3 regions of the Pectobacterium colocasium genome follow, and region 2 is predicted to be linked to each of the others. Evidence: riboswitches for the same ligand, from Rfam matches in the RefSeq annotation. Region 2 holds a riboswitch; each other region holds the start of a gene.
What was found. Region 2 has a riboswitch for thiamine pyrophosphate ahead of thiB (thiamine ABC transporter substrate binding subunit). Riboswitches for the same ligand answer to the same signal wherever they lie in the genome.
Positions count from the first base shown of each region.

Region 1: another riboswitch for thiamine pyrophosphate. It lies ahead of thiM (hydroxyethylthiazole kinase); the one in region 2 lies ahead of thiB (thiamine ABC transporter substrate binding subunit).
Region 3: another riboswitch for thiamine pyrophosphate. It lies ahead of thiC (phosphomethylpyrimidine synthase ThiC); the one in region 2 lies ahead of thiB (thiamine ABC transporter substrate binding subunit).

Region 1 is NZ_CP084032.1:3,448,069-3,458,107, reverse strand. It holds gene LCF41_RS15670 (sulfite exporter TauE/SafE family protein) at 1-265, shown strand, start outside; partial or broken gene LCF41_RS15665 (hypothetical protein) at 318-854, shown strand; gene adhP (alcohol dehydrogenase AdhP) at 908-1,918, opposite strand; gene LCF41_RS15655 (GGDEF domain-containing protein) at 2,168-3,091, opposite strand; gene ahr (NADPH-dependent aldehyde reductase Ahr) at 3,245-4,264, opposite strand; TPP riboswitch at 4,426-4,522, shown strand; gene thiM (hydroxyethylthiazole kinase) at 4,559-5,353, shown strand; gene thiD (bifunctional hydroxymethylpyrimidine kinase/phosphomethylpyrimidine kinase) at 5,350-6,153, shown strand; gene psiE (phosphate-starvation-inducible protein PsiE) at 6,306-6,713, shown strand; gene yegS (lipid kinase YegS) at 6,742-7,641, opposite strand; gene trhP (prephenate-dependent tRNA uridine(34) hydroxylase TrhP) at 8,053-9,414, opposite strand; gene LCF41_RS15620 (glutathione S-transferase family protein) at 9,627-10,039, opposite strand, start outside.
Region 2 is NZ_CP084032.1:4,065,810-4,075,848, reverse strand. It holds gene LCF41_RS18415 (family 43 glycosylhydrolase) at 1-255, shown strand, start outside; gene thiQ (thiamine ABC transporter ATP-binding protein ThiQ) at 260-970, opposite strand; gene thiP (thiamine/thiamine pyrophosphate ABC transporter permease ThiP) at 957-2,564, opposite strand; gene thiB (thiamine ABC transporter substrate binding subunit) at 2,540-3,523, opposite strand; TPP riboswitch at 3,604-3,700, opposite strand; gene sgrR (HTH-type transcriptional regulator SgrR) at 3,738-5,396, opposite strand; gene sgrT (glucose uptake inhibitor SgrT) at 5,487-5,651, shown strand; gene tnaA (tryptophanase) at 5,836-7,236, opposite strand; gene tnaC (tryptophanase leader peptide) at 7,344-7,454, opposite strand; gene LCF41_RS18375 (methyl-accepting chemotaxis protein) at 7,981-9,600, shown strand; gene LCF41_RS18370 (AraC family transcriptional regulator) at 9,839-10,039, shown strand, end outside.
Region 3 is NZ_CP084032.1:244,645-254,683, reverse strand. It holds gene purH (bifunctional phosphoribosylaminoimidazolecarboxamide formyltransferase/IMP cyclohydrolase) at 343-1,932, shown strand; gene purD (phosphoribosylamine--glycine ligase) at 1,951-3,237, shown strand; gene LCF41_RS01125 (DUF1481 domain-containing protein) at 3,322-4,008, opposite strand; gene hupA (nucleoid-associated protein HU-alpha) at 4,013-4,285, opposite strand; gene LCF41_RS01115 (YjaG family protein) at 4,490-5,080, opposite strand; gene nfi (deoxyribonuclease V) at 5,158-5,847, opposite strand; gene hemE (uroporphyrinogen decarboxylase) at 5,863-6,927, opposite strand; gene nudC (NAD(+) diphosphatase) at 7,076-7,858, opposite strand; gene rsd (sigma D regulator) at 7,967-8,428, shown strand; TPP riboswitch at 8,551-8,721, shown strand; gene thiC (phosphomethylpyrimidine synthase ThiC) at 8,835-10,039, shown strand, end outside.

The sequences.
Region 1 (10,039 bases), 620 kb from region 2:
GCTGGTCACGCTGTTTGCCTTTGCGCAAACGCAGGCGCAGGGAATGGCGTTGATTCTCGTGGTTCCGGGGGCGCTGGCGGCACTACTGTCTTATTCGCAGGCGGGTAATGTTGACTGGAGTATCGGTTTACCACTGGCGCTGGGAGGGATCATCAGTGTGTCCTGGGGTGTCGCTGTTGCTCACAAACTTCCGGTCGCTTATTTGCGCGGCGCGTTTTGTCTCATGCTGGTCGGCGTGGGTATCACGATGTTGGTGCTGAAATAATGGTGTGAAACATCATCGTTATCGCTCTTAATTCCTATTTATTCCTTTAAATAGAGAGTGCCAGCTTTTACACGGTTTCACCCCTGTGCAGGATATCCGCGAGCCGGGCTACCAGTTTCCACAAGATAATCGCCCGTCAAAGCCGGTACCACTGACGCCGATGGTCGATTTTCCTCCAACGGAAAAGCAAGATTTCACTAATAAGGTCGGCGTGCTTATTACGATGGCGGAAGAGCAGCCACATACTACGGTACTGGCGTTCCTGTCCTCTGTGGATAACGATATCTTCCTGATTACGTTCCCTGAAACCTTTAAATCTCAACTGCTGAAACGCAATCCGCACTGCTTTTTTGCGATGGATGAGCGCAGCCATTATACCTTCGAGCGGGCAATTGAATGGAATTACACCCTTATTGAAGGGGAAGCGTTTATTATCGCACAGGACAATCCGCTCTACGAAAAAGTGCGCCATGAATTCGTCACCAAGAATCCGTGGGAAATCGCCTTTTTCACGCGCCCTGACGTCGAGGTTTACCATATTAAAAGTAAGCAGCTCGTATGCCCCGGTAATACCCAAGCGTTTGGCTAAAATATAAAAAATGGGATAGCGCGGTGCTATCCCGTTTATATAAAAAACGCCGTTTACATTGACAGATCAATCACCATGCGACCGGTGATTTTTCCGCCTTTCATTTCCGCAAAAATGGCGTTGATGTCTTTCAGCGGGCGACGCGTCACTTTCGGTTTCACTTTCCCTTCGGCTGCAAACTGGAACGCTTCTTTCAGATCTTCACGCGTGCCGACCAGCGATCCCAATACCTGAATGCCGTCCAGCACCAGACGCGGAATATTCAGATCCATGGATTCCGGCGGCAGGCCGACGGCGACAATACGCCCGCCGGCGCGAACGGCATCGACCGCGGAGTTAAATGCTGCACGCGCCACGGCAGTGACCACGGCCGCATGTGCTCCACCTACTTTTTCCTGAATGATTCTGGCGGCATCGTCTTTAGCCGGGTTGATGACCAGATCTGCGCCCATCTCTTTAGCAAAGGCCAGCTGTGCATCGTTGACATCAATCGCGATGACCTTCGCGTTAAAGACGTTCTTGGCATATTGCAGCGCCAGATTGCCCAATCCGCCTAGACCATAAATGGCGATCCACTGTCCTGGTTTGATTTGCGAGACCTTCACCGCTTTGTAGGTTGTCACGCCCGCGCAGGTAATGCTGCTGGCGGCGGCAGAATCCAGACCCTCCGGTACTTTTACCGCGTAATCGGCAACGACGATGCACTCTTCAGCCATCCCGCCATCAACGGAGTAGCCCGCGTTTTTTACTTCGCGGCACAGGGTTTCGTTACCGCTATTACAATACTCACAGTGGCCACAGCCCTGATAGAACCAGGCGACGCTGGCGCGATCGCCGGGTTTCAGTGAGGTTACGCCGGGTCCCACTTCTTTGACGATACCGATACCCTCATGGCCGAGCGTGATGCCGGTAACATCGCCAAAATCCCCGTCTTTGACATGTAGATCGGTATGGCACACGCCGCAGCATTCCATTTTCAGCAGGGCTTCTCCGTGCTGGAGGGGGCGCAGTTTTTTGTCCTGAATCTCAACGGAATGGTCTTTCGTTACGATGGCTGCTTTCATTCGTCTTCCTTTTACTGAATGTGTTGTGGGGGGAATGTGTTGTAGAGGTAATGTATTGGGTTCTACCTATAAAAGGGTACACGCTGGCCGAAAAGTTGATTAATCAGGAAGTATTTAATTTTGTTACAAAATGATAGCTGGCGGAGGAGCGAGTAAAGGCGAGGGGAATATCGTTTTCAGTAGTTTTTATGATGATTAGCTGAGTGGCGCGTCCGTGCGGCCGTATTGTGGGAATGAAACTACGTCGGGCTACTGGGTTTTTTCTTTCGGCTCAGGAGCCCATTCCACTTTGCCTTTACCGGTGTTTTTAGCCTGGTAAAGTGCGACATCCACGCGTTTCATAAAGTGTTCAGTGGGTTCCTGCGGCTGTTTTTTACCCGCGCCAATGCTGACAGAAAGGTGGTGCATATTCTTGATAATGATTTTGTTCGCGTTTTTTAATACCGACCTTGCCAGCGTTTCTGCCCGCTCTTGCGTTCCGGCATACAGAATAATCGCGAACTCTTCGCCCCCGATTCGGGTTGCTACGATCTCACTGTTATCGAAACGGGAAAGAATATGGCCGAACTTACTTAATATTTCATCGCCTTTTGCATGGCCATATTTATCATTAATGACTTTGAAATTATCGATGTCGATAATAAATAAATAGGGTGTTTTCGCTTCGAGTTTTTTTAATTCGTTAATAAAAAACCGACGATTAGGGAGCTGTGTGAGTTCGTCGCTGAATGACTGTATTCTGGCTTCGACATATTTATTATTGATTTGCTGTATCAGGGTATAGACACCAAATCCGACGCCAAACATCCCAATGATTCTCAGCAGATCTTCAACATAATACCCAACCAGTCTGGGCTGATAGATGAACTCATCCATAAAATCAAACGTGGCGGCGCATATCCAGACGTGCAGCCCGAGGCGAATGGATAACGCGGAGGTATGGTTCAGTGATATTTTACTGGTACAGGACAGGATAAAAAAAAGCAAAACCAGCGCAATCGAATCGGTATAAGACCCTGGATTATTGTGCAACTGTTCTTGAAAGTCACGGTGCTTGAAGAATACAAGGTTGAATATAATGACCAATGCAGACAATAGCAGGGCGAGCCTTACAGACGAGGAGGCTTTCTTATTTCTATCAATAAAATCGTGGTCATATTCTTTAAAAGGCATTGCGGCTCTCCTCTTGCATCACCTTTCAATCCTATCATGAAACCGATTGAATACATTCAGCATCGTTGTACGGGGCGGTGTAGTCCAGAGAATGGCGTTGGCTGAGCTGATGTGCAAAAAGCAGACGCCCGATTGCTCAGGCGTCTTTACCGATTAGAAATCGGCTTTCAGTACGACTCGGTAGCGGGCTTTGCCGTCGCGTACGTGCTGGATGGCCTCGTTGATTTTTGACATCGGGAACAGCTCTGTCTGCGGCTTCACGTTGGCACGCGCGGCGAGCTTCATCAGAGAACGCAGTTCATGCGGTGAGCCGGTAGAAGAGCCGGAAACGCTGCGGTCACCTGCGATGAGCGTAAAGGCCGGCACGCTAAATGGCTTCATCACCGCGCCGACGGTATGGAATTTCCCGTTATAGGCGAGTGCGTTGAAGTAGGGTTGCCATTCCAGATCGACGCTCACGGTGTTGATGATGAGATCGAACTGACCCGCTAATGCCGTCAGCGCTTGAGGATCGCGGCTGTTGACGACCTTATCGGCACCCATCGCCAGCACTTCCTGCTCTTTGGCTGGGTTTGAGCTGAACGCCGTGACTTCACAACCCATTGCGTGCAGGAGCTTAATCGCGATATGCCCCAGACCGCCGATGCCGATCACGCCGACGCGGCTGGTTGCGGTGACATGGTGCATTAACAGCGGTTTGAAAACGGTGATGCCGCCGCACAGCAACGGGCCTGCAGATTCGATATCGATGGAATCAGGAAGCGGGATAGCCCACTGCCAGTTCGCACGGATCTTATTGGCAAAACCGCCTTTATTCAGGATGGTCGGCACGCTGCCTTGCTGGCAGTTGGTTTGGCTGCCGCTGATACAGGCATCGCAGTGCCCACAGCTACGTGCCGTCCAGCCAATACCGACGCGCTGACCAACCTTTAATCCTTTGTTCTTCGCCGCGTTGCCCAGGGCGTGCACACGGCCAATTACTTCATGCCCGGCAACCAGCGGATAGCTCGATATGCCCCATTCGTTATCGATCATCGAGAGATCGGAATGGCACACGCCGCAGTAATCCACCACAACTTCTACGTCTTCCGCCTGTAGTTCACCCGCATCAAACTCATACAACTCCAGCGCTGCGCCTGCTTCCGGTGCGGCATAACTCTTTATCATCGTCATCACAATCTCCTCAGTATGGGTTTGATTAACCAGTCTAAAGGGTTATGGCGTTTTTCTCTATGTCACAACGTGCCTGTGGTTTTTCATTGGGTGTCGGGTGGGCAAGAGAAGCGGGGGAGCGCTTGCTTTACGTTACCCACTTACTTATGCTGCAAAGCGTAGTACATGACTCGGGGTGCCCTTCTTTGTGAAGGCTGAGAAATACCCGTACCACCTGATCTGGATAATGCCAGCGTAGGGAAGTCACGGTATGCCCACCGGTTGCCGCCTTCTTCCACGCCGGTTGGGAGACCTATGAACACGCGACCCACCGACCTTTCTGCCGCTCAGGCAGCAACCTCACTCACCCAATTCCGTTCTGCCTCGCCGCTGGTGCACTGCCTGACCAACGACGTGGTGCAATCTTTTACCGCTAATGTGCTGCTGGCGCTGAATGCGTCGCCGGCAATGGTGGTCGATCCTGAAGAAGCTGCGCAGTTCAGCGCGGTGGCCGATGCGCTGCTGATTAATGTCGGGACGCTGGAGCGCTCGCGCGCCGAGGCGATGCGAGCGGCGGTAAACCGCGCGCATCAGGCGGGGACGCCGTGGGTGCTCGATCCGGTTGCCGTAGGCGGGTTGACCTTTCGGCGTGAATTCTGTCGGGAATTGCTGGCGTGGAAGCCCGCGGCGATTCGCGGCAATGCGTCTGAAATCATGGCGCTGGCGGGCTTAGCCGCACAGGGGCGGGGTGTGGATAGCACCGATGACTCGCTGGCAGCGCTTCCTGCTGCACGCGAACTGGCGCGGCAAGTGGGGACGATCGTCGCGGTGACCGGCGTGGTGGATTATGTCACGGACGGCGTACGTGATATCGCGGTGACTGGTGGCGATAGCATGATGACGCGCGTGGTTGGTGCGGGCTGTGCGCTGTCGGCAGTCGTCGCGGGTTTCTGTGCTCTGGAGGGGGAACGCTTATCCCACGTAGCGGCGGCGTGCTATGTCATGGCTTTCGCGGGGCAGCAGGCGGCTTCGGTGTCTCAAGGTACAGGCAGTTTTATCCCCAACTTTCTCGACAGGCTCTATACCCTGCGCGCGGAGGATCTGGCATGAAACGTATCAATGCGTTGACGATTGCAGGCACCGATCCGAGCGGCGGGGCGGGTATTCAGGCGGATCTAAAAGCTTTTTCCGCGCTGGGGGCTTATGGGACGTCAGTCATTACCGCGCTGGTGGCGCAAAATACGCGCGGCGTGCAGTCCGTCTACCGAATTGAGCCGGATTTTGTCGCGGCGCAGTTGGATTCCGTGCTGAGCGATGTACGCATCGACAGCGCCAAGATTGGGATGCTGGCGCAGACCGATATTGTTGACGCGGTTGCCGAGCGCCTGCGTCACTACGCGGTGCCTTTTGTGGTGCTGGACACCGTGATGCTGGCGAAAAGTGGCGATCCGCTACTCGCACCCGAGGCGGTGGAATCGATCCGCCGTGAACTGCTGCCGCTGGTGTCCCTGATTACGCCCAACTTGCCCGAGGCTGCGGCGCTGCTGAATACGTCACCGGCCACCAACGAACGGGAAATGCGTGAGCAGGGGGAGGCGCTGCTGGCAATGGGCTGTCAGGCGGTGCTGATGAAAGGCGGTCACTTGAGTGAAGCGGAAAGCCCGGACTGGCTGTTCAGCCGACAGGCCGAACCGCAGCGCTTTAGTTCCCCGCGAGTGAATACCCGTCATACGCATGGCACCGGCTGCACGCTGTCTGCCGCACTGGCCGCGTTGCGACCGCGCCACGATAGCTGGAGCGAAACGGTCTACGCCGCGAAGGATTATTTGCAGCAGGCATTACAACAGGCCGACACGCTGGAGGTCGGGCACGGCATCGGCCCCGTTCACCATTTCCATCGCTGGTGGTAAAACCATAAGTAAATTGACTTGTACTTTGCGTGACATCTTTGCCAGTAATTTCAAACTAAATTAAGCGTATTTTGGCGTGACAGTGTGGGGGCATCCGGTTACTTTGCTGTGAAATCTTGGCGTTAATGTGAAACAGGGTGTGGGGATAACATATGGCAGGTTCTGCTCGCAGTGCGATGGCTGCCAAAGCGCTTCAGACGATACTCAATATCGGCCTGCTGGTGCTGGCGACTATTCTGGTGATTTTTTTAGTCAAAGAAACGTTTCATCTGGCGAAGGTGCTGCTGATCTCCAATGAGAAAGATTCCTCCTATCAGCTGATAGAAGGCATTGTAATTTATTTCCTGTATTTTGAGTTTATTGCGCTGATCGTGAAGTATTTCCAGTCCGGCTATCACTTCCCGCTGCGCTATTTTATCTACATCGGCATTACGGCCATCATTCGCCTGATTATTGTCGATCACAAAAGCCCGTCGGATACGCTGGTGTATTCTGCGGCGATCCTGCTGCTAGTCGTGACGCTGTACCTGGCAAACAGTAATCGCCTGAAACGGGAATAGGAGAAACAGGAATCGTCGAAACGCACCGCTATTCCAGCAGAGAGCACTGGGGCGGCAGCCGGCAGCGAATCGCGGCGGGAAGCACCTCGATACGGAAGCGTTTGGCGGTGAGCGGCTCGCCGTCCAGATTAAATGTCATATCATCCGGCGCGGTGATCTCCAGCCAGGGCAGGGTAGCGGAAATCATGTTCTGATTTTCGCTGCCGGTAAACCAGGCCTGAAGCATATTCGGCAGCAGCTCGGTTGCCGATAGTACGCTCAGTTCCAGCAGCCCATCATTGACCAGCGCTTCAGGGCAAAGCTGTTGTCCGCCGCCTGCCTGACGACCATTCCCCACCGCAATGACCAGCGTATCGCCTGACCAGTGAAAATCCGGCCCGCGAATCTCACAGCGCTCGGCTTGCAGCATGTCCATGCGAAATAGCGCGTGCAGCACGTAAGACGCACTTCCCAGTGCGGCCTTCATCTTGGCGGGTGTCTCGGTGGTAATGCGCGTGGCGAAGCCGCCCGTTGCCATGTTGATGAAATAGTGACTGTCGTTCACGTTGGCGACATCAATGGCGGTGACGCGGCCTTTGATCGCCAGCGTTAGCGCGTTGTGCATCTCCATCGGAATCTGACAACTGGTGGCGAAATCGTTGGCCGTACCCAGCGGGACAATCCCCAAACACGGGCGCACCGCTTCCGGCTGTACCGCTAATGCGGCGGCGACTTCATTGACGGTGCCGTCGCCACCGGCGGCGATCACGTTATCCGCGCTGAGCTGAATCGCCTCTTCTACATAGCGTTTGGCATCGCCATATTCCCAGGTCACGCGGACATGCAGCGTATAGCCGTCCTGTCGCAGCGTATCAATGGCCTCGCGGAGTTCTTCATTACCCGCACTCTTCCCATTCAGAATTAGCAGTGTGATTGGATTTTTTTCCATGGCCATTTCTCCTAAGCAGGATCGTGGGATTAATAATAGTCACTAAATCGATAGGTAGACATCAGAAGAGTCGGTGAATGTGCGGTGGGGAAAATGCGCGGGCGGGAGAAAAAGAAAAGCCAGCTCAAGGGAGATTGAGCTGGCCAAGGAGGTGGTTCCTAGTAGTATCACTACGCTTATTTTTCGTTCTATGTTTTCTCAGCGACGCAATACTAACCACAAGACCGGTGAATTGATGTGATCTGTTTCTAATATTCGTTAAAAACCCTGAGCTTTGTAACGATACCGTCGAGCGATTGACGTACTGAGTCGCGGTTGAGAACGGTCGAGAATAGGGGGGCATACGAGAAGGAAGGGATCGCTTGTGGGAGGCATTGCCGGATGTACGGGACATCCGGCGGTATGACCGGTTTATTCCGCGTTAGGGTTACGCGTGGTAGTGCCCGGCAGATTGCGAAGCAAGAGCGCATAGTCCAGCGAGATATCGTCCGGCACGGGCAGGTAAACGATATGGCCGTTACCCGGCGCCACATCGGCGGGTTGCCCTTTGGCGTTCTGCATGGAGTCGATGGTGAATTGAATATTGCCGTTTGGCGTCATCATCTCCACGCTGTCGCCGCAGGAAAATTTGTTCTTCACCTCGACTTCCGCCAGCCCATCGCGACGCATGCCGGTGAATTCACCGACAAACTGCTGACGATCGGAGACAGAATAGCCGTAATCGTAGTTCTGGTAATCTTCATGCACGTGGCGACGCAGGAAGCCTTCGGTGTAGCCACGGTGCGCCAGCCCTTCCAGCGTTTCCAGCAAGGTTGGATCGAACGGTTTACCCGCCACGGCATCGTCGATGGCACGGCGATAAACCTGTGCAGTACGGGCACAGTAATAGAATGACTTGGTGCGGCCTTCGATTTTCAGCGAGTGCACCTGCATCTGCGTCAGGCGTTCAACGTGCTGGATGGCACGCAGATCGCGGGAGTTCATGATGTAGGTGCCGTGTTCGTCTTCAAAGGCGCTCATGTACTCGCCGGGGCGCATGCTTTCTTCCAGCATAAAGACTTTGTCAGTCGGTTCGCCGATGCCCAGCGCGGGCTCAACATTCTTCACCGCGATAGGTTCGTGCTGATGGACGATATTGCCGATGTCGTCTTCTTTACCTTCCTGAACCTTATATTCCCAGCGGCAGGCGTTAGTGCAGGTACCCTGATTCGGATCGCGTTTATTGATGTAACCGGACAGCAGGCAGCGGCCAGAGTAGGCCATGCACAGTGCGCCGTGAACGAAGATCTCCAGTTCCATATCCGGCACGTTCTGGCGGATTTCTGCAATTTCTTCCAGCGACAGTTCGCGGGACAGAATGACACGTGTCAGCCCCATTTGCTGCCAGAATTTCACCGTCGCCCAGTTTACCGCGTTGGCCTGAACGGAAAGGTGAATATCTATCTGTGGGAAGTTTTCCCGCACCAGCATAATCAAACCCGGATCGGACATGATCAGCGCATCCGGCCCCATTTCGATGACGGGTTGCAGGTCACGCAGGAAGGTTTTCAGTTTGGCATTGTGCGGTGCGATGTTAACGACCACGTAGAATTTCTTGCCCAGTTCATGCGCTTCGTTAATGGCTTGCGCCAGCGTCTGATGGTTGAATTCGTTATTACGCACGCGCAGGCTGTAGCGGGGTTGACCGGCATAAATCGCGTCCGCGCCATAGGCAAAGGCGTAGCGCATATTTTTCAGCGTACCGGCCGGAGAAAGCAGTTCCGGTTTAAACATGGTATCTCTCGATTCTGATCACAAGTCAGGCTGCTCCGCGGCGGGAGCAGTAAAGGCGGAGGATTCTAGCGCTAATAGGGGAAAATTGCAGTAGACGACACACGAAAAGTGGGGCCTTTGTTTGACATAAATCAATCGTTTGATGCAAATCAATTTTTTGACCTAAATAAAGAATGGCCTGCCATTAATCGAGCAGGCCAGATAAAGCCGTATTAACGCGTGGCGATACGGGATTTTCCGAACGCTTCACGGTTATGGGGCTGAGATAAATCGACGAATGGGCCAACCGGCACAATTTGCGTCGGGTTCAGCCAGGCAATGCCGTAATAGCCCGCTTTGATGTGGTCGATATTGACCGTCTCTGCGACGCCCGGCCACTGGTACAGCTCGCGCAGATAATTCGACAGGTTCGGGTAGTCGGCAATACGCTTCAGGTTGCATTTGAACGCGCCGTGGTAGGCCACGTCAAAACGTACCAGCGTCACAAACAGACGCCAGTCGGCTTCGGTCAGCGTGTCACCGAGCATATAGCGATGGTTGCCCAGATGTTCGTCCAACTCGTCCAGCGTAGTGAAGAGCGTCGTGACGGCAGCGTTATAGTGTTCCTGTGTTTTGGCGAAGCCGG
Region 2 (10,039 bases):
GAAAGAGCGGAGAAGAAACTGCCGCACATCACAGGCAATGAGGTGCAGATTCGGATGAAAAACGATCGTCATATCGTGACGTTTTACACCCGAACGTCGGATCAGGAAGCGTGGAAGAAATACCCGGTGCAGATGGAAGTCTCCGGCTACCATCACAACGTTGCGTATGACTTCCTCAGTTTGCGACCCGCCTTGTATGCGTCGGGCGAGGGCGAGGTCACATTCAGCAACCTGCGCTATCAGGCGTTGCCTTAACGCCTCAATCCGCAGACGGGCGTGAAATTCCCAGGATGGCGGCTGCATCGGCGCTGCCATCCTGTAGCGCTTGAGTCGGCCCGTCATAATAAATTTTTCCGTCCACGATCAGCACCGTACGTTTTGCGATCCGCATGGCATCATCCAGATTGTGGGACACCATCAACAGCGTGAATTCACGCTCCTGACACACACTTTCAACCAGATCGAGCATTTCCTGCCGCAGCGCCGGATCGAGAGCCGAGAAGGGTTCATCCAGCAGTAGAATGTGCTGGTGACGAACCAGACAGCGTGCTAATGCCGCGCGCTGGCGCTGCCCGCCGGAAACCTGAGACGGCAGACGATCCAGAAGATCCGCCAGACCAACCCGGTCGGCGATCTGGCGTAGGGTTTCACGCTGTGCGGCATTGAGACGCAGGCCGGGATGGAGCCCCAGCGCGATGTTCTGCCCGATCGTCAGGTGAGGAAACAGGTTATTTTCCTGAAACAGAATCGAAACCGGCCGTTTCGCGGGAGGCGTCTCGCGGTGAGAAGCGCCGTTCAGCAACAACTCGCCACTGTCTGCCATCAGGAAACCGGCAATCAGATTCAGCAGCGTACTTTTCCCTGCGCCGCTAGGGCCGAGGATAGCGATGCGCTCGCCCGGTTTGACGTGAAAATCAAAACGCATGGGCAAGTGCTGATAGAAGTAGGTCAATTTCTCAAGCGCGATCATGACGGCCTGCCAGTTTCTCAATCAGGGTAAATAACATAAAGCACAGCAGCATTAACAGCAGCGCCGTGACCGCGCCGTCGGCGCTGCGATAGGAACCAATTTGCTGGTACAGGTAGAACGGCAGCGTGCGGAATTGCTCATTGCCAAACAGCGCGATGACGCCAAAATCACCGAGTGACAGCACGCAGGAAAAGGCTAACGCCTGCGCGAGCGGTTGCTTCAGGGCGGAAAGCTCGATCAGTCTCAGCCGTTGCCAGCCGCGAATGTCCAGCGAGGTGCAGAGTCGATTGTAACGTTCGGCGACGTCCAGCATCGGATTTTCCAGCACCTTGATCGCATAGGGAATCGCCATCAGCGCATTAGTGAGCACCACTAGTGCGTAGGGGGATTGCGGCAATCCGATGCTGTTATTCAGCAGCAGGAAAAAGCCGGTTGCCAGCACAATACCGGGCATGGCGAGGATGAGCATACCACTCAGGTTCATCAACTGCCCGTAGAGCGGCTTCTGACGTAGCTTGAGCTCACGGCTGCTCCAGAGCAACATCATGGTCAGTACCAGACACAGGAGCCCCGCACCCAGAGCAATACGCAGCGAGGTCAACAGCGTTTGCCAGAGCACAGGTTGTTGCAGCACGGTAACCAACGAGCGGTTCACGCCATCGACCACGACGGCCAGCAAGGGAGGGATGACTAACAGCAACAGCGCGCCAATCAGCAGGCCGTCGATGAGGCGGCTTACGGCGCTATCCTGCGGGTTGCGCCAGGCAAGCTGCTGTGTGCTGCCGACGGGCAGAATGCGACCTAGCCGCTGGCTCAGTAGCACCAAACCCAGACAGCAAACCATCTGAATTAACGCCAGCAGCGCCGCGCGTGCCGGATCGTAATCAAAGCTTAATGCCTGATAGATAGCCAGCTCAATCGTCGTTGCCTGTGGGCCGCCGCCCAGCGACAGCACCGTCGCAAAGCTGGCAAAACAGAGCATAAAAATCAGTGCGCCGGTCGGTAAAATCTGTCGGCGCAGGGCGGGCCACTCCAGCAGACGGAAATGCTGCCAGCTGTTCATGCCCAGGTTTGCAGCCAACTGACGCTGTTCGGTGGCGATGCCTTCCAGCGACTGCAACAGCAATCGGGTTGCTAGCGGCAGATTGAAGAAGACGTGCGCCAGCAGGATGCCCTGCAATCCATAGGGAGAAAATGTGTATTTCAGGTCAAACCAGCCCAGCGCGGAGGCCAACCAGCCTTGTCTACCATATACACTGAGCAGGCCAAACACGGCGACCAGTACGGGCAGTACCAGCGTCATCGCGCACAGGCGCAGCAGCCAGCGGTAGCCGGGAAAGCGCCGTCGATACAGCGCTCTGGCGAGAAAAATGGCCGGAACGGTAGAAAACAGCGCAGAGAGAAACGCCTGCCAGAAGGTAAACCGAATAACATGCCAGAGATAGCTGTCATGCCATAGCGTGCGCCACTGGCTTTCGGGCGCCTGTAGCCACAGGGCACCGAAAGCCAGTGCGGCAACGGAAATTAACAGCGTTGTGGCCAGCAGCCCCGGCCACAGACGTCCGCCGATTAGTGGCTGACGGCGCGTTGCCATGCCTGAATCCACTGCGTCCTTTTATCGGCCACGTCCTGCGCGCTGAACTGCATGGCTTTTTCCGGCACCGCGAGCGTGGCGAAGCCCGCTGGCAGGTCAGTTTTAACCGCAGGGTACATCCAGTTCGTGGTGGGGATAGCCTGCTGGAAGGTTGGGCTCAGGATGAACTGCATAAAGCGTTTTGCCAGTTCGGGATTTTTGCTGGAAGCCAGCTGCCCGGCGACTTCAATTTGCAGATAGTGCCCTTCGCTGAAGGTTGCTGCTGCGTAGTTGTCTTTCTTCTCTTCAATGATATGGTAGGCCGGTGACGTGGTGTAGCTCAGCACCAGATCCGCTTCCCCTTTCAGGAACAGACCATAGGCTTCGCTCCAGCCTTTGGTGACGGTGACGGTTTTCTTCGCCAGTTTCTGCCACGCTTGCGGCGCATCATCGCCGTATACTTTCTGCACCCATAGCAGCAGACCCAGACCCGGCGTGCTGGTGCGCGGATCCTGATAGATCACTTTCCACGGCTCGTTGCTGTCCACCAGCTCATGCAGGCTTTTCGGCGGGTTCTTTAGTGTGTTTTTGTTATACACAAACGCGAAATAGCCGTAGTCGTAAGGGACGAAGGTCTTGTTGTCCCAACCGCCTGGCACCGTGACGGCACGGGTGTCCTGATTGTGCGGCGCAAACAGGCCGGTTTGCTCTGCCGCCTGCAACAGGTTGTTATCCAGCCCCAGAATGATATCCGCTTTGCTGTTCTTGCCTTCCATACGCAGGCGATTCAGCAGTGAAGCGCCATCTTCCAGCGCGACGAAATTCAGTTCGCACTCGCACTCTTTTTCAAATGCGGTCTTGATGACGGGCCCTGGCCCCCATTCGGAAGCGAATGAGTCATAGGTATAAACGGTAAGCGCAGGCTTGGCGAAGGCTGAAGCAGAGAGCAGTAACAGGCAAGGCAGGCTGGTTTTCAGCACGGTGGCTGAACGGTGTAGTAATTGATTTAACACTTTGCACTCCTGAGAATCATAGGGTGGCAAAGGACTTCGAGGCAGCAATAAGCCGCACTCTCAAATCCCTTCGCCGGTATTAACCGGATCAGGTTCGACGGGTATCTTCTCAGCGAAAAATCTTCCGCACCCCGTTGAGAACGGCACATTGTAAAGGGTTAAGCCGCGCAGCGAAAGGCTCTCAGCGTTCCGGCGGTGCAAACCAGGCAGATTTAAAATCAAACCAGCCCAGCATGTTCATCCTGACCCCGCGCATGCTGCGCTGTCCCTGAAGTTGCAGCCAGTGGTGCAGCAAAGGGTGCAGTTGGCCGCTGGCGATCAGCTTTTCACACCATTCCGCCATCGGCAGTGAGTGATTGCGCCACTGCTGTGCGTCCGCATGCAGATCGTCATCCAGACAGTGCTGCACCAGCGGGAGTTCGTAGAGCATCGCGAACAGGGAGAATTCGAGCGGCAAATAACAGTTCACGCTGCTAAACCAGATATCGCTCTCGGCATTGCCTTGATACCAGTCTTCGTAGCTGACCGTCTGGATATGCAGCGTGACGCCGTGCTGCGCCAGTAGTGTGCGCATAATCTCGCTTAATATCCGGTATTCAGGGTGTGCCTGATAGAACGTGAGTGTGACCTCCGTCAGCCCTTTCGGAAGGGATTGCGGCACATCGGGATGGTGATGGTGCCAGCGCGGGAGCAGGCTGTAGGCCGGTGACCAGTCACGCTGATTGCTGGTATTGGCGTGGTTGAGTAGCGAAATTGGGTTAAATACCTGCCTGAGCCACTGCTGTGCTTCTGGCTGTGATGCTAACGGTGAGCGTTTGTCGAACAGCAGGAAATAGCCGCCTTCTTCCATCCGGCTTTCCAACTGTTCGTGACGAGAATTGTCAGACTGTAGCTGGATGGAGACCGGCATTTCCTCCGGTTCGTCCGGTAGAACCCAGATATTGACCTCATCAATTAACGCCCGATAGCCAAAATAATCATCGAAGGCACGAATTTTCAATTGATTACTGTTATTACGCACCACGGCATACGGGCCAGTGCCGATCGGGTGCTGGGCAAAATCCGGTAGCGTTTGCCACTCTTGCGGCAAGATCATAGCGTGCACGCTACCTAATAGCCACGGTAGCCATTTATCCGGGCTGTGTAGCCGAATATCAATGACGAAGGGCATCGGTGAGGTGACGGCTTCAATATGAGAAAAGAGCGGAAACGGAATAAGACGAGAGAGTGACGTAGTGATGTCGTCCATTGTGAGCTCTCGACCATGATGAAAACGGATTGCCGGGCGCAGGTAGAAGCGCCAATGCAGGGGGGAAATACTCTGCCAGTGATGAGCCAAATCGGGTTCAATTTCCCCGTTTTCCTCATTTATATTGGTGAGTCCGCTGAAAATTTGCCGTGCGATGTGCATTTCTGAACGCCGTAGCGCTGAACCGGGCAGTAAATTGCGTAACGGACGGTAATAGAGGATGCGCAGAATATGCTTTCCTTGCCGGAAACTCCGCCCAAGATGGGCGAGTAACATCTGACGTACGGCTTCTTTATCACCCACCAACTGTACCAACTGCTCAATGCGATCCTGTTCTAGCAGATCCTCGGCCCGCTGCTGCTGGAGGGCCAATCCGGTATACACAAAAGAAAGCTGCGAACGTTTTCCTCTTCCGGCTTCTGCCTGCCACACGAGCCAGCCTTCCTGTTGCATTGCGTTCAACAGTGAACGAATATGGCGGCGAGAACAGTTCAGCACTCCGGTTAACTCTTGCAAGGTGGTGTCGGTGACCTGCCCCTGAAAGTGTTGCCACAGGCGGATGAACTGTTGTTGTAGACGAGGAGAAGACATAAAAGAGGAACTCCCTGCACCAAAGTCATCAATTTATCTTTCCCTATATTACGTCGATACTTTCTCACAAGGAAAGAGAGGAGGTGGCTGATGGCGATTTCCCGTTTGTACCTGTTCTATCAAAACTACTTATCGAGCTGTAAAGCAACGTGGTTGCGATGGATGTCTCCCCAGCAGCGCATCGCGTTATTGCAGCAGGCGACGCAGTGGCACCTGAAAGAGATGTCTGATGATGAGTACCGTCATTGGCTCTAGGTGGTCGAAACAATTTATTCTGTGTAAAAATTTTTTAAGTAAAACAATGTATTCTGAGTAATGGTGACGTTTCACCAGCCAGCGAATTTTTCGCTGGCTTTTTTTATGGTGTTTGCCTGCCGACTCGATATCGTGAATAGCGCTGATGCCCGCAGAGAAAGGCGTCGGGCATGCTGATAGCTGGTTATTCCACCGGTTTTAGGCGGGCGACAAAGTGCCGTAGTACGGGCGGTTCATAGGTGAACGTTAGCCCTTTAATATCGCTGGCGCGGGCTTTTAGTGTGATAAGGGCATCTGCAATATAGTCCATGTGGTCGTTGGTATAGACTCGACGCGGGATGGTGAGGCGCAGCAGCTCAAGCGGTGATGCTTTCTGTTGCCCGGTATCAGGATCGCGCCCCAGCAGAAGCGAGCCGATTTCAACGCTGCGGATACCGGCTTCCAGATACAGCGCATTGTTAAGCGCCTGTGCCGGAAACTGCTCTGGTGGAATATGGGGCAATAGCCGCGCTGCATCGACAAACACAGCATGTCCACCAACTGGGTACTGAATCGGAATTCCTCCGGCTTTCAGGCGTTCTCCGAGATAGGCGACTTGCCCAATGCGATAGGCCAAATAGTCTTCATCCATCCCTTCTTCCAGCCCGATGGCGAGCGCTTCCATATCTCGTCCAGCCAGTCCGCCATAGGTGACGAAACCTTCCATTGGAACGCAGCGAATGCGCACCTCGTTAAACAGGTCTTCATCACTACGGAAGCAGCATAATCCGCCGATATTGACCATCGGATCTTTCTTTGCGGACATCGTTAGCATATCGCCGTATTCATACATCTCATGCACGATGGCTTTAATAGATTTGTCCGCATAGCCCGCTTCACGCTGTTTGATAAACCAGGCATTTTCGCAGAAACGTGCCGAATCAATCACTACGGGGATGTGGTGCTGTTGTGCAATACGGTAAACCTCGCGCATGTTGCTCATCGAGACAGGCTGACCGCCGGAACTGTTACAGGTTACCGTGGTGATGATGGCGACGACATTCTCCGCACCATGCTGTGAAATCACGCTTTGTAACTGATCCAGATCGAAATCGCCTTTCCAGTCATAAGCCGTGTTGGTATCAAAGGCTTTTGGCGTAACGACGTTAATGGCCCGTGCGCCGTTTAGCTCGACGTGTGCAGCGGTGGTATCGAAGTGAAAATTGGAAATGAAGACGGGTTTTTTCGCGCCGCCAGCCCGCTGTTTCTTAGCTATCAAACACGGAAATAAAATCTGTTCGGCACCGCGTCCTTGGTGGGTGGGAATCGTAAATGGGTAGCCCAGCAGCGTTTCGACTTTTTCACACAGATGGTAGTAATTACGTGACCCCGCGTAAGCTTCATCACCCATCATTAAACCGGCCCACTGGCGGTCACTCATCGCGCCGGTGCCAGAATCGGTCAACAGGTCGATGTAGACGTCTTCGCTACGCAGTAGGAAAGGGTTATACCCCGCCTCTGTCAGCGCTTTTTCACGTTCCGCCTGCGTTGTCATGCGGATGTTTTCTACCATTTTAATGCGGAATGGTTCAGGAATGCGTTTCATGCCATCGATCTCCAGAAAAATTCTCCAGAAAAAAGAGTCCGTTGCGACACGTTATGTGACGCTGGGAAAGGAATACAGCAACGGGAAGCGATCAGCGCGGTGCTGATTCAGGCATGATGCGGGTGAGGAAAATCATTGGTGAGGCGATGGTCGATGTTAAACCAGGCCCGGCAATCGCCAGAGATGCTTAAACGGTAACGCTGAATCGTGCGCGCCATAGGCTCCTCTCACTCATTGAATCACTGATGTTTAGCATAGTATGTCGGTGGAAAAATACCATGATCGACACGACAACCTTGCCACTGCTTTTATCCGCGTGCGGGATCTTTGTTAGCCCGTGTGTGCCGTGGGATTTTTATATTCAGAATGGATGAAGGATAAACTAATCAGCCACGTTGAATGTCAGAGGGGGATTGTTTTCAGAAAAATAGAATGAATTTAATTTTTACTTCTATAGTTAATATTACTGTAATAATAGTGACTAAGATAATTCACTAACATTGTGTGATAGTTTATTTTTTGAATGATTTTTAATTGAAATAATAATCGTTGAAATGACGTTTTTTCGTGATGACGATCTTATAGGTGAAATTATTTTTTAGTAATGACTGTTTTTCTTCTTGTATTTAACGCAGATTGTTACAATCTTTAAATATTATGTAACATGTGGCGAAGTGCTATTTTTCGCCGCTTGTCTGCAATTTACTTCACAGCAATGTTTTGAATAACCCGATGGATGTAAAAATGAGCGATGTCCCTTACCAGTCAATAGCGATTTATGAGCAACCAGAATCCCGGCATTCCGCTTCCGGATTGCATAACATCAAACTGACGCCACTTTTCATCGTTGTTTTTTCTGGTGTTTTACTGCTTTTTGCCTTGGCGATCTCCACATCATCGTATTTTCTGAAGCAGGCCGAACTGTCCTTAAATGACTCTACGCTGGAATTAAATGTGCGAATGGAGTTAGTGGATAGTGCTAACCATATGCGTGCAGCGCGTATGAATTTGCTTCATGCGGTAAATCATTTACGTAATGGCCTTACTGATAACTATAACGCCAGCATGAAAGCCGCAGAGGAGCGCCTGTCGCTGTCTCAGCAAATGTTTAATGGATATCAAAACAGAACGGCTCGTTCTGATGTCGAATTTGCTCGCGATAATGAATTAAAAGCACGTTATAGCGATTATGTTGAGCGCGGGATAAAACCTATGTTTGACATCGCGAAAAAAGGGAATGTCGAAGAACTCAACGCGTTTGAATCGACGGTGATGTCTAAATTGGATGATGACTATGATGTGCCGTTGAAAGCGTCTTATCTTTATCGGATTGAGATGGCAAAAAATATTAATGTGACGGCAGAAAGGAATTCGACACTGGGATATACGCTCATGACGGGTGCCTTTATTTTAGCCATCGTATTAACGGGTATGACGTTCTTAGTCATTCGTCTGATTATTATTAACCCAATTCAGTATTGGGTATCACGCATACAGGCGATTGCACACGGCGATTTAACGCGCGCGAGCGTGGCTGTAGGCAGCAATGAAATCGGCATTCTGGGGAGCAATATCCAGCAAATGCAGGATTCGCTCTCCGAAACGGTTGGCTCGGTGCGTGATAGCGCTGAGTCGATTCACAGCAGTTCGACGAAAATCGCTGTCGGCAATACGGATTTGTCTGCTCGAACGGAGCAGCAGGCCGCGGCGCTGGCGGAAACGGCGGCCAGCATGGAACAACTGACGGCTGCGGTGAAGCAGAATACCGATAATGCGCACCATGCCAGCGTTGTGGCGACGGATACCTCAGCCAAAGCGGTGAACGGCGGCAGCATTGTGGAACAGGTTGTGGGTTCTATGTCGGAGATTGCCAGAAGTTCGGACAAAATTTCTGAGATTATCGCGCTCATTAACGGGATTGCATTCCAGACCAATATTCTGGCGTTGAATGCGGCGGTTGAAGCGGCCAGAGCGGGTGAGCAGGGCAAAGGCTTCGCGGTGGTAGCAGGAGAAGTGCGTAATCTGGCACAGCGCTCGGCTAACGCCGCAACGGAAATTGCCGCGTTGATTAAAGAATCCGAAACCAGAGTGACGGAAGGAACGACCTTGGCGTCCGAAGCGGGTAAAGCGATGGCCGAGATTGTCTCTGAAATTAATAACGTCACCCGTATTATCAATGAGATAGCGCTGGCTTCTGATGAACAAAGCAGTGGTATCAATCAGGTGTCGTTAGCGATATCAGAAATGGATCGGGTCACGCAACAGAATGCGACGCTGGTGCTGGAGGCTTCCTCGTCTGCCTCCTCGCTGGAGCAGCAGGCCGAGCGGTTGAATATTGGGGTGTCCCGATTTCATCTGATGTAATCCGGTTGGTAAATGTAATCCAGTTGGTAAAAAGGCCAACGTGGTAAAAGACACGAATCATCATCCATAGCCAGCGGTTTTGTCGCTGGCTTTTTTTCGCTGTTTTTTCCAGCATGGGGATATGAATCTGCTTCTGATAGAATCAGTGAACAGGTGCGCGGTTGATGGCGATAAAGAAGTATGCCGATGTCGCTTCTCTGCCAGAGCAATTTTGTACAAACGATAAGAGGGTTAACGCGTGCATAAAAAGCCGGTAGTGCAAGAGCAGACACACTTCAGACATCTGGAGGCGCTCGGCGGGCTGGATATGTTGCAGGCACAATATTATCAGCAGCGCTTTCCTCGTCATGTCCATGATACCTATTGCATTAGCGTGATTGAGCAGGGCGCTCAGCGTTTTTATCGTTCTGGTGCAGAGCATGTTGCGCCCAAAGGCGAC
Region 3 (10,039 bases), 1.1 Mb from region 2:
CAACTGCGTTTGCGCTGTTGCCGTGTCAGTGGAGGCGCATTATAGGGACTTCTCGGCAGGCCGCAATAGGTATTTTAAAGAAAAATGTTTGTTTGCTGCATTCCACAGCAAAACCCCGCTTTATACCTATTTTTGCACAAACTTATCCACAGAAAGCATTCTATTCAAAAATTGACGAGCATCACGCAAACGTTTTCGCTACAATTCACCTCGTTCAAAATCGTCGTGTTTTTGCGAACGCTAACTGAATATTTCTCTTTATTCCGCAATTATTGCTCTGACAAAGACGATATTCACATACCGTTCTTTACTGACTACCCAAATCCAGGGGATAACATCATCATGCAACAACGCCGTCCAATTCGCCGCGCTCTGCTCAGCGTTTCTGACAAAGCAGGTATTGTCGAATTTGCTCAAGCTCTGTCCCACCGTGGCGTCGAGCTTCTTTCAACTGGTGGAACCGCCCGTTTGCTGGCTGATGCTGGCTTGCCGGTGACTGAAGTCTCTGACTACACTGGCTTCCCGGAAATGATGGATGGGCGTGTAAAGACTCTGCACCCGAAAGTACACGGCGGTATTTTGGGACGTCGCGATCAAGATGATGCGATCATGACGCAGCATGACATTAAGCCGATCGATATCGTGGTTGTGAATTTGTATCCGTTTGCCCAGACCGTGGCGCGTGAGAACTGCACATTAGAAGACGCTGTCGAGAATATCGATATCGGCGGCCCGACGATGGTTCGCTCCGCCGCCAAGAACCATAAAGATGTGGCTATCGTGGTCAAGAGCAGCGACTACAGTGCCATTATTAATGAAATCGACACCAACGAAGGTTCGCTGACATACGAAACCCGTTTCGATTTAGCCATTAAAGCTTTTGAACATACTGCCGCGTACGACAGCATGATTGCCAATTATTTTGGCGCACTGGTTCCGCCTTACCACGGTGAAACCGATAAACCATCAGGTAACTTCCCGCGCACGTTAAACCTGAACTACATCAAAAAGCAGGACATGCGCTACGGCGAGAACAGCCATCAGCAAGCTGCCTTCTATATAGAAGAGAATATTAGTGAGGCTTCTGTCGCGACGGCTACACAGTTACAAGGAAAGGCACTGTCTTATAACAACATCGCCGATACCGATGCGGCGCTGGAATGTGTGAAAGAATTTTCCGAACCGGCCTGCGTTATCGTTAAACATGCGAACCCATGTGGTGTAGCAATTGGCGGCTCAATTCTTGATGCCTACGAACGCGCCTATAAAACCGACCCAACATCGGCATTCGGCGGCATAATCGCTTTCAACCGTGAGCTAGATGAAGAAACGGCGCAGGCCATTATCAGCCGTCAGTTTGTCGAAGTGATTATTGCGCCATCCGCCAGCGAGGCCGCATTAAAGGTGACGGCTGCCAAACAAAACGTACGTGTCCTGATCAGTGGCAATTGGCAGCAACGCGTTGCTGGCCTGGATTTCAAACGCGTCAACGGCGGTTTGCTGGTACAGGATCGCGATCTGGGCATGGTCGATGCCTCTCAACTGCGTGTCGTGACTGAACGCCAGCCGAGCGAGCAGGAATTGCGCGACGCCCTCTTCTGCTGGAAAGTGGCTAAATTCGTTAAATCCAATGCGATTGTGTATGCACGCGACAATATGACCATCGGAATAGGTGCCGGTCAGATGAGCCGCGTTTATTCAGCAAAAATCGCCGGAATCAAAGCAGGTGATGAAGGGCTGGAGGTAAAAGGTTCCGCGATGGCATCTGATGCGTTCTTCCCATTCCGTGATGGTATTGATGCTGCTGCAGCTGTTGGTATTACCTGTGTGATCCAACCGGGCGGCTCCATTCGCGATGATGAGGTCATTGCCGCCGCCAACGAACACGGCATTGCGATGATCTTTACCGACATGCGCCATTTCCGCCATTAATTCTGGAGCTTGACCGAAATGAACATTTTAGTAATTGGTAATGGCGGACGCGAGCACGCGCTGGCCTGGAAAGCCGCACAGTCACCGCTGGCAAAACGCGTTTATGTCGCTCCGGGAAATGCCGGCACCGCGCTTGAGCCAGCGCTGACCAATGTCGATATCGCCGCAACCGACATTCCAGCGTTAGTCACTTTTGCGCAGGAAAACCACATCGATTTAACCATCGTTGGCCCAGAAACACCGTTAGTTCTCGGTGTTGTCGATGCATTTCAGAACGCGGGTCTAAAAATCTTTGGCCCAACGCAGGGCGCAGCACAGTTAGAAGGCTCCAAAGCCTTCACTAAAGATTTTCTGGCACGCCACAACATCCCGACAGCGGAATACCAAAACTTCACCGAAGTTGAACCTGCACTGGCCTATGTGCGTAGCAAAGGTGCGCCTATCGTCATCAAGGCGGATGGATTAGCCGCTGGCAAGGGTGTGATTGTCGCCATGACGTTGCAGGAAGCAGAAAACGCCATTCAGGATATGCTGGCGGGCAATGCCTTCGGTGATGCCGGGCACCGTATCGTGGTGGAAGAATTCCTTGATGGCGAAGAAGCCAGTTTCATCGTGATGGTGGATGGCAAGAATGTGCTGCCAATGGCCACCAGTCAGGATCATAAACGTGTTGGGGATAAAGATACAGGCCCGAATACTGGCGGTATGGGTGCTTATTCTCCAGCCCCGGTCGTGACTGATGAAATCCACCAGCGAGTGATGGATCAGGTAATTTGGCCAACCGTCAACGGCATGGCCGCAGAGGGAAATACCTACGTCGGTTTCCTGTATGCGGGCCTGATGATTTCTGCCGATGGTCAGCCAAAAGTGATCGAGTTCAACTGTCGTTTTGGCGATCCAGAAACACAGCCAATTATGTTGCGCTTACGCTCTGATCTGGTGGAACTGTGTCTGGCAGCCTGTGACGGCACGCTGGATCAGAAAGATTCCATCTGGGATGAACGTCCGTCTCTGGGTGTGGTATTGGCCGCAGGCGGCTACCCGGCTGACTACAACACGGGCGATGTGATTTCCGGCTTACCGCAGCAAGATGCCGAAGATGGCAAGGTCTTCCATGCTGGTACCAAGCTGAACGGTATTGATGTCGTCACCAACGGCGGCCGCGTACTGTGCGTCACCGCACTGGGCAATACCGTCGCTGAAGCGCAGCAGCGCGCTTACGAAATCGCAGCAGGTATTCAATGGCAAGGTGTATTCTGTCGAAAAGACATCGGCTACCGCGCCATTGAGCGCGAGCAAGCCTGATAGGCGATCCTGATAACGATTGTCTGATAAATACTGAAGCCCGGAGAAATCCGGGTTTTTTATTGCCAGATTTTTAGATTAACGTTATTTAGGCTGCCATTGGCAAACATCATCTTCCACCACCAGCAATAGCTGCGTCCCTTCCGGCGCTTCCAGCCATGCGACGTTTAGCGGGCGCGTGGCATGCACTTTTTGCTCTGCAATCCATTCACGCGAATCATTGTCAAAATCAGGGCGAACTACCGTACCGTCACAAGACTGAACCTGTCCTTCCAGCCATTTCCCTTGTTTTAGCGTCACCTTGCCTGCACGCAGTACATCGCTCAACTCCAGCATGCGCTTAGCATCAAACTGATAGAGCGCGATATCATCGTCAGAAACCGATTCACGCCTTTCGGCAAGTTGCCGCTGCATAAAACTGACGGTTCCATCTTCTGCAAAGCGCAAGCGCATATCTTCTTTTTGCGCGCCGAGCTGATTACGCTGTATCTCACGCAGCTTATCCTGCTGGAACGTATAGCGAGTCACCACCAGGCCGTTACCCTGAAGCGGGTTGAACACGGTGGTCAGCGCCGTCGTATTCTGCGCATCGTCTTTACGCCACAAACGCACAATACCGCGATCGGCAACATAACCGCTGGCAAAAAACTCCGGCGGTGCGGTGCGACTACTACAGGCCACCACAGCAATAAGCACGAGGCCTGCGCCACACAATCGTCGTAAAAGCAAAAGGGGCGAAAACGCCCCTCTGCTTAAACTTTTAACCGACATGGGCTTATTTAACAGCGTCTTTCAGAGCCTTACCAGAAACAAACGCTGGCACGTTGGCAGCAGCAATTTTGATTTCTTTACCGGTTTGTGGGTTGCGGCCAGTGCGCTCATTACGATGGTTGACTTTAAATGTACCAAAACCAACTAATTGTACTGCATCACCTTCTTTCAGAGACTCGGTAATTGCCGCCAGAGTTGATTCCAGAGCTGCTTTAGCCTGTGCTTTTGACAGATCAGCTTTGTCCGCAATTACATCAATCAGTTGAGTCTTATTCATAAGTTATCCTTACAGTGTGTTTATCGCTTGCTAAGCATCGAGTGCGACGGATATGCCATCTCCCTTTTCAGGGTGTGGTAGCACTCTCCTGCATACACGCACCGACAGCCACTTTTTTTACGCCCCCCAAATGTAGACCAGACAGGGTGCGAATGTGAAGCCTTAAGACAGGCCATTTCAGGCCTTAAATCACGTTTTATCGCGTTATTGATGCAAATTTATCCCGATGTTACTACTTCCGGCCTCGCGCAGATCGGAACGGAGCCCTTTTATCAGCTCAATGTCGCGTTCTTCACAGGCCGCCAACAGGCGAAAAATCTCCCATTGGATGTCCCATTCTTCTTCAATTGCAGGCAAAACCTTTAGCTCATCGTCGGTCATTTCTTTGCCTGCCTGCGTCATTTCCAACATGGCAACTGTGCGGATGGACGTTTCGCTAATCGCTATCGCATGTTCGAGCGTTGCACCGCTTAAACGCGAATGAATCAGCTCGCCCAACGCGATACAGGCATCAATAGCCGGGTAGACGCCGTAAAGATCGTAATCTTCCGCAGCAGGAATCGCTTCTTCCAGCTTTTCCAACTGGCTATCGAAATTAACCTTCGCATCTTTAACAACCAATGTTTCCCATACCAAATCGAGAATGCGGCGGTAAACCATCGCATCGCCGAACTCTGTTTGACGACAGAACTCGTGGTAGTTGGGATACATACGTTCACAAAGGCATGCCATAAAAGTGACATGCTGCCAGCTTGCCAGTTTTTCCAGACGTAAATGAATGGGGTTACGTAACATTTTTATGCTCATTAACAGCGACGGACGGCAGTGTACCTGAAATCACAGTGACGCCCTATGCCTGAATTCCTAAAGTTTTACGACAATACGTTAGCATCTTGCTGCCGTTGCCAACGCACAAATGCGGGACGATTCGATGCAACCGCATCAGCCCAGCGGGTCGGCTCCGGTAAACGGTAACCGCGCATACAACATTGTACCCAGTGCAATGCACTGTCTTGTCCAACTCGGTGCCCCGTCGCCACAAACAGCGGATTACAGCGCGCTTTGCTGCGCCAGACCCAGCCAATCTGCTCGCCCTTATCCAGTAACGGCTGCTGGCTGCCGACGCTCTCCGCCAACGGTTCAAATCGGCCACACAGCCGACTTTTTGCCACACCAATCGTCGGAACATCAACCAGCAGGCCAAAATGGCTGGCAACGCCGAGGCGCCGTGGGTGAGAAATCCCATGCCCATCGACAAACAGCAGATCGGGTTTCTGTTCAAGCAATGCCCACGCGGCAAGCAGCCCAGGGCATTCGCGAAATGAAAGAAAACCGGGGATATAGGGCATCGTCGTGCTGATACGCGCAATCTTGTATTCTACCAGCTCCAACGAAGGATAGCGCATTAGCGCAATCGCCGCGCGAGTGACCGAGCCTTCTTGCTCAAAGCCAACGTCAGCACCCGCGATAAACGCAGGCTGCTCAAAAGGTACATCGTCGTGCCGAATCACATCAGAAGCGCGGGCCAGTTGCTCAACCCGCAGCTGTTGTGTATCAATCACATCATCTCCTGTGAATCATGCGTGATAAGGGCGAGACAACCGATGGACAGCCTCAACAAACACGCCCGCATGTTCCGGCGGCACATCTTGGTGAATGCCATGACCCAGATTGAAAACATGCCCGTTGCCTTGCCCAAATCCAGCAAGGATCGACGCCACTTCCTGCTCGATCCGTGCAGGATCGGCATACAACATCGACGGATCCATATTTCCCTGTAGCGCCACTTTATCGCCTACACGGCGGCGTGCATCAGCAATATCACTTGTCCAGTCTAGCCCCAGCGCGTCGCAGCCTGTCTCCGCCATCGCTTCCAGCCACTGGCCTCCACCTTTGGTGAAGAGCGTCACTGGCACACGGCGACCGTCGTTCTCACGCAGTAAACCATCAACAATCTTATGCATGTACCGCAGGGAGAATTCTTTGTAGTCACGTCCGCTCAGCGCGCCGCCCCAGGTATCGAATACCATCACTGCCTGCGCACCAGCACGAATTTGCGCATTGAGATAGAGAATGACGCTATCCGCCAGCTTATCCAGCAACAGGTGTAGCGTTTTAGGCTCAGCAAACATCATTTTCTTGATGACGGTAAACGCTTTGCTGCTACCGCCCTCAACCATGTAGGTCGCCAGCGTCCACGGGCTGCCCGAGAAACCGATCAACGGCACTTCACCGGCGAGGTTTTTACGAATCGTCCGCACTGCATTCATCACATAACCGAGCTCCTGCTCAGGATCGGGAATCGGCAGGTTAACCACATGGGCATGAGACGTAATGGGAGAGTGAAAGCGTGGGCCTTCCCCCGCTTCAAAATAGAGCCCTAATCCCATGGCATCAGGGATGGTCAGGATATCGGAGAACAGGATTGCCGCATCCAGCGCATAGCGCCGTAAAGGTTGTAACGTGACTTCGCAAGCCAGTTCTGCGTTTTTACACAGCGACATAAAATCCCCCGCCTGTGCGCGCGTTGCCTTATATTCCGGCAAATAACGCCCCGCCTGACGCATCATCCACACCGGGGTGACATCAACGGGTTGGCGCAATAACGCCCGCAAGTAGCGATCGTTTTTCAGATCAGTCATGTTCTTTTCCTTTCAACCTCACGGCGGTTCGACACCGGATAGATGTGATGAAACGGATGCGTTATAAAACGAACGCTTTATAAAACGAATACGCTATGACGCGAGTACGTTGTGTACATGAGTCATTCATGGCGCAAATAGTACCACGTCAGCCTTCGTTCTCGTGATAAGCGCGACACAACACCACCGTATCCTCGATAAGTCGACGCGCCACGGTGCCCGGCGGGGGCAGTTGCGGGAGTTGGTCATAGCGGAACCAGCCCGCGTCACGCAGCTCTTTTGGGTCGTGCTTAATGTCTCCACCCGCATAATCGGCCATAAACGCCATCATCAGAGAATGAGGGAATGGCCAAGGCTGCGAACTCACGTAACGCAGGTTTTTTATCTGAATTTGGCTCTCTTCCATTACCTCACGCACGACCGTCTGTTCCAGCGTTTCGCCGACTTCTACAAACCCAGCCAGCACGGTGTACATGTTTCCGCGATGTCGATTGTGCTGCGCCAGCAGAATCTCATCACCACGGCGAATCGCGACGATGATGCAAGGCGCGATCTGCGGATAATAACGTTCTTTGCAGTGGTGACATAAGCACGCCAGCTCCGTTTTGCTCCGCACCATTTCATGGCCGCAGTAACCACAAAAACGATGGGAACGATAAAACTCAGCCAACTGTACGCCTCGCCCCGCGAGCTGGAATAACCCCACGTCCTGATCGAGCAGTTGGCGAACCGAGGCCATATCGGTATCACGGCCCTGACACACCAGCCAGACAGGCTGTTCTTGCCATTCGCCGATTTGGCGAGCCGTTTTCCCCTGCAGAGACCACTTCGTCGCCGTTCCACACGGTAATTCTCCCTGGGGCAGCCAGATTTGTACCGCATCGCTAACCACCCACCAGCCGGTCTCATCACCTTTTAGCGTCTGTTCCATATCTTTTTATTGCTCCACTGCCACTTCACTGGCATTTTACATTCAGAGTGATTACATAAGTTTTATAACTGGGATTTCAGTTATTTCTTACCGTTCACGGAGTCAACAATGCTAAACCAGCTACAAAGTCTGACTGAATACGTTGGTGGCAATAATGCGTTAATCGACCAATGGCTACAAGCGCGTAAGCAGCTTCTGGTGGCTTACTATCATCTGGTTGGCATCAAGCCGAACAAGGATGCGCTTTCTCTTCTGGATGAAGAAGCATTGGATCATTTTTGCCAGAATCTGGTGGACTATCTTTCTACCGGTCACTTTCACTTATACGAAAAGATGCTGCACGAAGCAGCGACACACAGCGAACAACTATTAGCCCTTTCTACCCAGCTCGACCTCGCCCTGCAAAACAACACGCAGCAAATCATGACGTTTTACGATAACCATCTGGCGACGGCTATCGACCATGATAACTGCCTCGAATTTCAGCAGGCACTCTCCAGCGTCGGTGAAGCTCTGGAGGAGCGTTTTACGTTAGAAGACAACATGATCCGTCTGGTTTACGACAACTAGCGGTCATTTGACGTTATTTAAGAACATCGCCACACGCTGTACAGGCAAAACCGTCACGCTTTGACATCCGCGTTTTGCCGTCATACAGTGTAGGGGTTTTATTGGCCCGTTTAAGAAACGGGCATATCTTGTCGGAGTGCCTAGCGTGCTCGTGTTTTGTTTTACGAAAGCAATCGTTTTACGAAAGCAATCGTTTTACGAAATCTATGAGCGCACAGGCTGAGACCGTTAATTCGGGATCCGCGGAACCTGATCGGGTTAATACCTGCGAAGGGAACAAGAGTAATGCACCTCATTGAGCCCAAGGCTGCGTATTCCTACATACCTGCTCTGATGCCCAATATCATTATTACTCCCTCCGGCTCCAGACAAGCAATCTTCCCTTTACGTCTTACAGGAACTTGCTATGTCTACAGAACCCTTGTCTATAAACACAGTGCCGTCAAAATCGGGTCGCCGCGAGCAGCGTGCCGCCGCCCAGCAGTTTATTGAAACCTTACAGGGAACGGCCTTTCCCAATTCCAAACGCATTTATCTTACGGGCTCGCGCGACGACATCGCCGTACCGATGCGGGAAATTCAGCTCAGCCCGACGCTACTCGGCGGCAGCAAAGACAATCCTCAATACGAACCCAATGAACCGATCCCGGTTTACGATACGTCAGGGCCTTATGGCGACCCCGCCGCCCAACCCGATGTCCGCGTTGGGTTAGCGAAGCTGCGCGCCAGCTGGATTGCCGAACGTCACGACACCGAAGCGCTATCCGGCGTCAGTTCCGATTTCACCCAGCAGCGTCTGGCAGATGCAGGACTGGATCATCTGCGCTTCGAACACTTGCCACGGCCGCTACGTGCCAAAGCAGGCAAACGCGTCACCCAACTCCACTATGCGCGACAGGGAATCATTACCCCGGAAATGGAATTTATCGCTATTCGCGAAAATATGGGACGCGAGCGTATTCGTACCGACGTGCTGCGCCAGCAGCATCCGGGACAAAGTTTTGGCGCCCTACTGCCGGAAAACATCACACCGGAATTTGTCCGTCAGGAAGTGGCCGCCGGTCGCGCCATCATCCCTTCCAACATCAACCACCCAGAATCAGAGCCGATGATTATCGGACGCAATTTTCTGGTGAAGGTTAACGCCAATATTGGTAACTCCGCTGTGACGTCCTCCATCGAAGAAGAGGTGGAAAAGCTGGTCTGGTCTACCCGCTGGGGCGCGGATACGGTGATGGATCTCTCAACCGGCCGTTATATTCATGAAACCCGCGAGTGGATTCTGCGTAACAGCCCCGTCCCCATCGGTACCGTGCCAATCTATCAGGCGCTGGAAAAAGTGAACGGCGTGGCGGAAAACCTGAACTGGGAAATGTTCCGCGATACGCTGCTGGAGCAGGCGGAACAAGGCGTGGACTATTTCACTATCCACGCCGGCGTGCTGCTGCGCTACGTGCCAATGACCGCTAAACGCCTGACCGGCATCGTTTCACGCGGGGGTTCCATCATGGCGAAGTGGTGCCTGTCGCATCACAAAGAGAGCTTCCTGTACGAGCACTTCCGTGAAATCTGTGAAATCTGTGCCGCTTACGATGTCGCGCTGTCGCTGGG